DNA from 4 places in the Anoxybacillus sp. ST4 genome. Region 4 is predicted to be linked to each of the others. Evidence: predicted binding sites of a transcription regulator. Region 4 holds the regulator's gene; each other region holds the start of a gene.
What was found. Region 4 encodes Rex, which represses fermentation and respiration genes when NADH is low (regulators of the CRP and FNR family bind a similar motif). Its sites were predicted from a motif close to TTGTGAAATATTTCACAA; they were not measured.
Positions count from the first base shown of each region.

Region 1 (2,211 bases), on a different contig from region 4:
AGAGAAAATAGCCCTTGGCATTCAGTACGTCATGATGAACACAGAAAACACGGTACCTCCCAAGAGTATAAATGCTAGTTTAAGAATGTACAAAAGTGATTGGATAAGAATGTACAAAAGTGATTGGATAAGAATGTACAATTTTGATTTTAACATGCATACTGATTTCGAGGTGAAATGGTGTGCATGTAAATTTGAAAATCACAATAGAGATTGAAATTCATAGTTTATCAGATTTGCCAAAATTTAAAACCCTTGTGGAACGGTCTTGGCAATGTTATTTGGACCGCGTCTTGCTGAAGCACATGGATGGAACAGTGTATTCGGATTAGCGCTCATTCCTCTTATTGTTGCATTTATTGTATTTATCCTATTTGCGAAAGAATGTCCGACAGCGGTAAAACCAACGAAAATGTCAGAATATACACGAGTAATGAAAATGAAAGAGACATGGTTGTTTAGCTTCTTTTACAGCTTATCTTTTGGTGGATTTGTAGGAATGACGAGCTATTTAACGTTATTCTTTTTTGATCAATACGGGGTTGACAAGGTGACGGCAGGGGACTTTGTGACGCTTGTCGTATTTGCAGGAAGCTTTGTTCGGCCAATTGGTGGATATTTGGCGGATAAATACGGCGGGATGAAATTGCTCGTTTGGTTATTTACTGGTGCGACTGTCACATTAACGATTGTTGGCATGCTTCCACCTGTCTATGTCGCGTTAGCGCTTTTATTTGTTACACTTATTTTTTTTGGTACAGCGAACGGAGCGTTATTCCAAGTCATCCCTAACGTATTCCCGAAAGAAGTTGGATTATTAACAGGTTTTGTTGGAGCTGCCGGCGGGTTAGGAGGGTTCTTTTTACCGAATATTTTAGGGATGTTTAAGCAATGGACGAATTCATATTCGTACGGATTTTGGTGGATTGCAGCGACGATGCTCGTTGCGATGCTCATTATGAGACGACTGCGCAAAACGATCGCTTAAATATCATTTTTTAACATTGTATGAACATTTCATAATATGTGATGCACATCACATTCTTGTTTATACACTTTCTATATGATGAAAGTACAGCAATGATTTTTATAATTATATACTGTCAAAAAAGGAGAGACGATCGTTATGAGTCAAACATTGAAAACGGCTTCAGATTATGCTGAACGAAAAAGTCGCATCGGTTCGTACTGGAATCCAGAAGATCCTGAATTTTGGGAAAAAGAAGGAAAAAAACATGCTCGAAGAAACCTTTGGATTTCTGTTCCAACGTTAATGCTTGCATTTATTGTTTGGCAAATTTGGTCTATCGTTGCTGCCCGATTAAATGATATTGGATTCCAATTCACGCAAAGTCAATTGTTTACGTTAGCTGCTGTCCCTGGACTTGTCGGTGCGACGCTACGCTTCATTTACACATTTGCAGTCGGGAAATTTGGAGGAAGAAATTGGGTTGTTTTCTCGACAGGGGTGTTGCTCATCCCAGCCATTGGGGTTGGTTTAGCGGTACAAAATCCGAATACACCGTACTGGGTTATGTTGTTGCTAGCTGCCCTCTGTGGACTCGGTGGTGGAAACTTTTCATCTGCATTAGCGAATATTAGCTTTTTCTTTCCGAAAAAAGAAAAAGGGACAGCGCTCGGTATTAACGGCGGCCTTGGAAATATGGGAGTATCGGTCGTTCAGTTCGTCACACCGTTAATTGTGACAGTCGGTGTATTTGGGGCGATCGGTGGTGAACCACAAGTACTAGCAGATGGTTCAAAAATTTGGTTACAAAACGCTGCGTTTATTTGGGTCATTCCGATTGTGTTCTTTACGATTTTAGCATATTTCGGTATGGATAACTTACCAAATGCAAAACAATCTGTATCAGAGCAGTTTGTCATCGTAAAAAGAAAACATACGTGGATTATGACATGGTTGTATATCGCAACGTTCGGTTCGTTTATTGGATATGCGGCAGCGTTTCCGCTTTTATTAAAATCACAATTTCCAGAACACGTCTCGCTTGCCTTTTTAGGGGCATTTTTAGCAGCTTCATTCCGTCCAGTCGGTGGTTGGTTGTCTGATAAGCTAGGAGGGGCGCGCGTAACAAACTACGTCCTAATGACTATGGGGCTTGGCGCTGCTGCGGTCATGTATTTTACAACTGAAAAACATTTTATCGGATTTATTGTATCTTTCATGATCTTATTTATTGCTGCCGGAAT
Region 1 covers NZ_JAHZOE010000001.1:150,583-152,793, reverse strand. Annotated here, with positions in the region: partial or broken gene K1I44_RS00895 (MFS transporter) at 260-988, shown strand; gene K1I44_RS00890 (NarK family nitrate/nitrite MFS transporter) at 1,127-2,211, shown strand, end outside.
Region 1: a site for Rex is predicted at 1,025-1,042, ahead of K1I44_RS00890 (NarK family nitrate/nitrite MFS transporter). Genes of this name have one in related genera too.

Region 2 (2,211 bases), on a different contig from region 4:
GCAGATTGAATCAAAGCGGATATCGTTTCAGTTTGATGCAACGATTGCTTGATTTCATGCTGAACCACCTGTGTTAACATGGTAATCGATTCTGTGCTTTTCGCCGTGCTTTCTGCCAACTTACGCACTTCAGCAGCAACAACAGAGAACCCCCTCCCATGTTCACCTGCCCTCGCTGCTTCAATAGAGGCATTTAGTGCTAATAAATTCGTTTGATTCGCAATCTCCTTGATAACTTGTACTATTTCCTCTATCTCTTTTGACCTTATGTTTAGCCCTTCCATTTTATTCGATGTTACATCCATTTCATCACCAAGGCGATGCATTAACTTTTCTACTTCATTAACCATTTGTAGCCCTTCCTCTGAACATTGCACCATTTCCATCGCTGAAGCTGTCAATTCTGTTCCTTTATCAAGCAATGTTTCGGAAATTTTGCTAGAATCTTTACTTAATTGATTCACACTATTAAATTTACCTTTAATTTCTTCAACAAGATTCTCTAGTACATTATGTTGACCATTAACTAACTCATGTTGTTGCATGGTCGCTAAAATTTCGTCATATAGATATTGAATGAACCGTTGAAAAGCCTCTTCCCGCTTTCTTAACCTATGTTTTACTTCCTTTAACTCCTCTTCTAACTGCTTTTTTTCTTCTTCTAGCTGTCTTATATCATTTATTCGTTGCAATAATCTCATTCTTTTCCCTCCTCATATTTCCTAATTGTTATTGTAGTGGAAATTGTCCAAAACAGTTGTGACGTCTATCACATTCGTTCTTTACAAAAAACAACTGGCATGAATTGTTCAAAATCTTCTCGAATGTGTGATGCACATCACAACTTCATAAATTAAAAGCAGTTATGCTTACATTGTAAAAGCAAAATTCGAGATGGAGGGTAAAAAACATGGAAAAGATATTTACAGCACAATCAACTGTTGGTGAAATCGTTGCTTTGTTCCCAAAAGCAAGTGATCTGTTTAAGACATATAAAATTGATTTTTGTTGTGGTGGAAATCGCCCCTTGTGTGACGTACTTACTGAAAAACAATTGGAGGTAGATGTTATTTTACAACAACTCCAATCCATGTATGAAAAGTCACTTGAAAAGGTAGAAAAAAACTGGCTTGATGTTCCGCATACAGAATTAATTGAGCATATTATTCAAACGCACCATCAATTTTTGTTAGAAGAACTACCAAAGCTTACCCCTTATGTAACAAAAGTTGCGCGTGTTCACGGCCCAACACAGCCGCACCTAATTCAGGTGCACCAGCTGTTCCATGAGTTAAAAATCGAGTTAGAACAACACCTAATGAAAGAAGAAAAAGATGTATTTCCACTTATTATACAATTTGAAAAACATCCAACAGAAGAAAATAGACAAATGATGATACGAGCAATCGAAGAGCTTATGGCTGAGCATGAACATGCCGGGGATATGATAAAGAACATACGAGAGATCACAAATGACTTTACCCCCCCTGTCGATGCTTGTGGAACATATCGTCTAGTGTATAATCGACTCGAAGCACTAGAAGATGACTTGTTTACCCACATTCATTTAGAAAATAATATTTTATTTCCACGCATTCTTACCGAATAATATTTAAGGACACGATAAATCGTCTGGAAAATTTGTTTATTAATTGATAATAACGCGTGTATAATCATGAAAAATAAAATAGGGTGTCCAAATACTCTTTGGGCACCTCATCCATAGTTTTTCTCTCCCCCATTCCACAATATACAACATATCATCTATTCAAGTAATAAAGTGGAATATTTCACACATACACAAGTCGCATAAACGGCCATATACGAAAAAATAAAAACTATACCAACATATGAACCGTGTTCATAAATTTGCGGTAAACTACCCTTCAACAATCACCAGCCTCAAAGAGGTAGAACTGTCGTTAATAACATTCTTACAATTAATACCTTTTTTTGCGAAAAGGATCGGCTAACAATCCAATCAAAACGCAAAGAGGCAATCCCACCTACAATAATTCTAGGCGTTGCTGTTCTCCTCATCATACAGAATTCCGGAAAAAAATCATAAATTTTATCACATTTTTATACTGCCCTTTTTCGTTCATTTCGTTCCTAATTGTAGCGCTTAAAAAACAGATGTTATGTGGGGTATCGCAAACATTTGTTATGATTTTTATCACATATTCACAAAAGGTTATGATTCTTGTCACA
Region 2 covers NZ_JAHZOE010000026.1:13,718-15,928, reverse strand. Annotated here, with positions in the region: gene K1I44_RS12660 (methyl-accepting chemotaxis protein) at 1-701, opposite strand, end outside; gene ric (iron-sulfur cluster repair di-iron protein) at 911-1,609, shown strand.
Region 2: a site for Rex is predicted at 758-775, ahead of ric (iron-sulfur cluster repair di-iron protein). Genes of this name have one in related genera too.

Region 3 (2,211 bases), on a different contig from region 4:
GTGGTTGGATGAAGCTTCGTGAATATAAAGAGAGGGCTGGAGAGGTCAGCCCTTTTAGTGTGCTAACATAGCTTGCATATCCTCTTCGACATCGCCAATCAGTTTAAGACCGAACATTTCTTGCAATACGTGCAATACACCTTCAGAAACGAAATGGGGTGCTTTTGGTCCAATTCGAATATCTTGAATACCTAAACTAAACAATCCGAGCAAAATAGCAACCGCTTTTTGTTCGAACCATGAGAGGACGATGCTAACAGGCAATTCGTTCACTTCACATTCAAACGCCTCCGCAAGCGCCATCGCAATTTTCACTGTTGAAATCGAGTTGTTGCATTGTCCTAAGTCAATGTACCGTGGAATGTTTGTGCCAGGAACAACACCATAATCGACATCGTTAAAGCGAAACTTTCCGCAAGACGTTGTTAAGATAACAGTGTTGTCTGGCAAAGATGTCGCTAGGGAGCGATAATATTCACCACCTTTCCCAGGAGCGTCACAGCCTGCGATCACGAAAAAGCGCTGAATTTTTCCTTCTTTTACAGCTTGAATAATCTCCGGTGCGATTTGAATAACTGTTTCATGATGGAAGCCAGTAACTAACGTTTCGTCTGATTCGATATTCGCTTCTGGAAGTTGTAGCGCCTTCTCAATGAGTGGTGTAAAATCATCGTTTTCAATTTTTTGTACATGTTCTAATCCTGCTACATCATATGAAAACATGCGATCAGCGTATGAACCTTTAATCGGCATGACGCAGTTTGTTGTTGCTAAAATGGCACCAGGGAATTTTTCGAATAGGCGACGTTGGTCGTACCATGCTTTTCCGACGTTCCCTTTTAAATGTTTATATTTTTTTAATTGCGGATAACCGTGTGCTGGTAGCATTTCGGAATGCGTGTAAATGTTAATCCCTTTTCCTTCTGTTTGCTTCAATAATTGTTCAAGTGCAAATAAGTTATGTCCCGTAACGAGAATACATTTTCCTTCGATTTTATTTTGGGATACACGAACAGGTTGAGGAATGCCAAGTCTTTCTGTATGTGCCCGGTCGAGCAGTTCCATCACACGAATCGCAGCTTTTCCGACTTTCATTGCCATGTCTAAATGTTCTTGTACGTTAAAATTAGAGTTTGTTAACGTCATATATAACGCTTCATGTGTCGTTGTATCCACAAATGGATCAGTGTATCCGAGTTGGTGAGCATGTGTGCGATAGGCAGCAATTCCTTTCAGTGCAAATACGATTGTATCTTGTAAGCTTGCAATCGTTTCATCTTTTCCGCAGACGCCGACAACCGTGCATCCCCCTGTTGGTGTTTGTTCGCATTGATGACAAAACATGAAAACCCCTCCTTTTCTTATTAACACTTTAACAATAGGGAAAAATAACAACGGCGTAAGTGATATGTATCACACCTTTATGCAAAAATGTGAACGAAAATTGACAATGCTTTATATTGAATGACGAGGAAAAATGTATTAAAATAAAGAAAACTGAATGAACGAAACTACTAGGGGTGCCGGATGGCGATGGCTGAGAGGAAAACGCGCAATCAGTTTTCCAACCCTTTGAACCTGATCTGGTTTATACCAGCGGAGGGAAGTAGGCTATGTTTTGTAAATACAAACTAGTCGATTCTGTCCGACTAGTTTTTTATTTTTTAAAGGGGGAATGAGTGATGAAAGCTGGACAATGGCTAACGCTCGTCAGGGAACAATCGCCGCTCGTACATAATATGACGAATGTCGTGGTAACCAATTTTGTGGCCAATGGTTTACTTGCTGTTGGGGCGTCTCCTGTCATGGCGTATGCAAAAGAAGAAGTAAGTGATATGGTTCGTTTGGCTCGCGCTCTCGTATTAAACATCGGAACATTAAATGAAACAGACGTAGAAGCTATGATTATTGCTGGAAAGGCAGCGAATGAAGTAAACATTCCAGTCATTTTTGATCCTGTTGGAGCAGGTGCGACGGCATACCGTACAAAAACAGCGCAGCGTATATTACAAGAAGTGAACGTTTCCATTTTGCGCGGAAATGCGTCAGAAATCGCAAGCGTTGCCGGAGAACAAGTGCGTACAAAAGGAGTAGATGCAGGGGACGTTCAAGGCGATGTCGTGCATGTAGCGAAAAAAGCGGCGCGTACATTTCGTTGTACAGTTGTTGTAACTGGAAAAGATGATATTGTGACAGATGGGGAGCGTGTAA
Region 3 covers NZ_JAHZOE010000015.1:37,935-40,145, forward strand. Annotated here, with positions in the region: gene K1I44_RS10270 (thermonuclease family protein) at 1-22, shown strand, start outside; gene hcp (hydroxylamine reductase) at 55-1,344, opposite strand; TPP riboswitch at 1,507-1,622, shown strand; gene thiM (hydroxyethylthiazole kinase) at 1,683-2,211, shown strand, end outside.
Region 3: a site for Rex is predicted at 1,402-1,419, ahead of hcp (hydroxylamine reductase). Genes of this name have one in related genera too.

Region 4 (2,211 bases):
CTAAAATCAACAAATCTGGTTTAGCTAGAAGCAGTTTGCCGAGCGCTAGCCGCGTTCGCTGTCCACCGCTTAACGTGGATACTTTTGTTGTGTAGTCATACTGAGAAAAGCGGAGACCATGAAGCACAGAACGAATATCGGCTTCATATTGATAGCCACCTTTTTCTTTAAATTCCGTTTGTAAACGGTCGTAATGCTCAAGTAAGCGCTCATAGTCGGCACCGTGCAAGCTCATTTGTTGTTCTAGGTCACGTAATTGTTTTTCCATTTGTTGAAGGGGGGCAAACACATCAAGCATTTCTTCCCAAATAGAGCGATGGGCGTGCAAACCGGTATATTGGTCTAAGTAACCAATTGTTACGTGCTTCGGTTTTATCACTTCCCCCGTGTCATATGACAATTGGCCGGCAATGATTTTTAATAATGTTGATTTTCCTGCACCATTTCTTCCAACTAACGCAATACGGTCTTTTTCTTGTATTTCAAGCTTAATGTCTGATAAAACTTGTTCTGCCCCGTATGATTTGGATAGTTGATTTACTTGTAAAATGATCATCATTCTTCACCTCAATCTTCTTTTGATAGTGTAACGTACTTTCTTGATGTTCGGCAACACTAGTGTGCGAATAACAAATTTGACAAAAATAATAATAAAGGTTACAAAGGAAAGACAGAATGAAAAAAATAGTGTATAGTTTAAAAGTGGGGAGAACTTTTCAGACGTATAGGAGAGAAAAATGAAAGCGCTAACTATTTGTGAAAGGAAATGTGGGGGATTGACTCGTGAATAATGAACAACCAAAAATTCCGCAGGCGACCGCAAAGCGACTACCGTTGTATTATCGTTTTTTGAAAAACTTGCATGCATCAGGAAAGCAGCGTGTATCTTCAGCGGAGTTAAGTGAAGCCGTAAAAGTCGATTCAGCAACGATTCGCCGTGATTTTTCATACTTTGGTGCGCTTGGAAAAAAGGGATACGGTTATAATGTGAATTATTTACTGTCGTTTTTCAGAAAAACGTTGGATCAAGATGAAACGACAGAAGTAGCGTTATTTGGGGTTGGTAATTTAGGAACGGCATTTTTGAACTACAATTTTAGTAAAAATAATAATACGAAAATCGTGATGGCGTTTGATGTCGATCCAGATAAAGTCGGAACGGAAGTAGGGGGCGTTCCCGTTTATCATTTAGATGAATTGGAAGAAAAACTAGGTGGGATTACGGTAGCGATTTTAACCGTTCCAGCCCAAGTTGCCCAACCGATTACCGATCGACTTGTCCAAAAAGGCATTAAAGGAATTTTAAACTTTACGCCTGCTCGCCTGCATGTGCCTGAACACATTCGCGTTCATCATATTGATTTAGCGGTCGAATTGCAGTCACTTGTTTACTTTTTGAAACATTACGGAAATGAGTAAACCTCCCGTTCATGAGCGGGAGGTTTTTTTCAATAAAGAACGAATAGCTGTTCCAAAATCTAATGTAGCAATAAGGATAAATAACATCGTTGTGACGTCCCAAATGCCATCATCAGCGCTGTCGACAGCAAAATAAGTGAATAAAATGCCCATCAAAAAGTAAAATAACGGCTCAGACTTCATGAAAACAGCCCCCAAATCACGAATTGCATTTGTTCTGCTTCCTTCATTATTTTTTCAATTTCTTCAGCAAATAACGTTTGAATGGCAACGACAAATGTGTTCATCAGTACATGTGCTGCAATAGGTACGAGGATACGCTTTGTTTTGACATATAAGAAAGCAAATACGAATCCCATCGTTGCATAAAGAAGCAAATGTTCAAACTCTAAATGAACGACAGCAAATAAAAGGGAACTGACAGCCGCTGATAAGAAAAAGTTATATTTTTGATACAGCGTTCCAAAAATAATTTTTCGAAAAATGATTTCTTCTAAAATCGGTCCGACGATCGAAGTGACGAGCATAAGCGCTGGTGTTAGCTTTACCATTTCAACGATGCGCTTCGTATTTTCGGACCCCATCTCGACGCCAAATACGTGCATCTCAATATTTGCTGCGATGCCTTGAGCGAAAAGAGCAAGAAAAAATCCCCCAATTCCCCAAAAAATTGACGTTCCGATAGATGCTTGATGGCGATCATATGAGTATCTCATATCTTCTCTCATGAAATAAAGAACGAAAAGAAAAGCGATCGAGAAGCTAATGACAGCCCAATAACCCGAGGCAATG
Region 4 covers NZ_JAHZOE010000039.1:5,062-7,272, forward strand. Annotated here, with positions in the region: gene K1I44_RS14060 (ABC-F family ATP-binding cassette domain-containing protein) at 1-556, opposite strand, end outside; gene K1I44_RS14065 (redox-sensing transcriptional repressor Rex) at 784-1,419, shown strand; gene K1I44_RS14070 (YdiK family protein) at 1,429-1,602, opposite strand; gene K1I44_RS14075 (CPBP family intramembrane glutamic endopeptidase) at 1,599-2,211, opposite strand, start outside.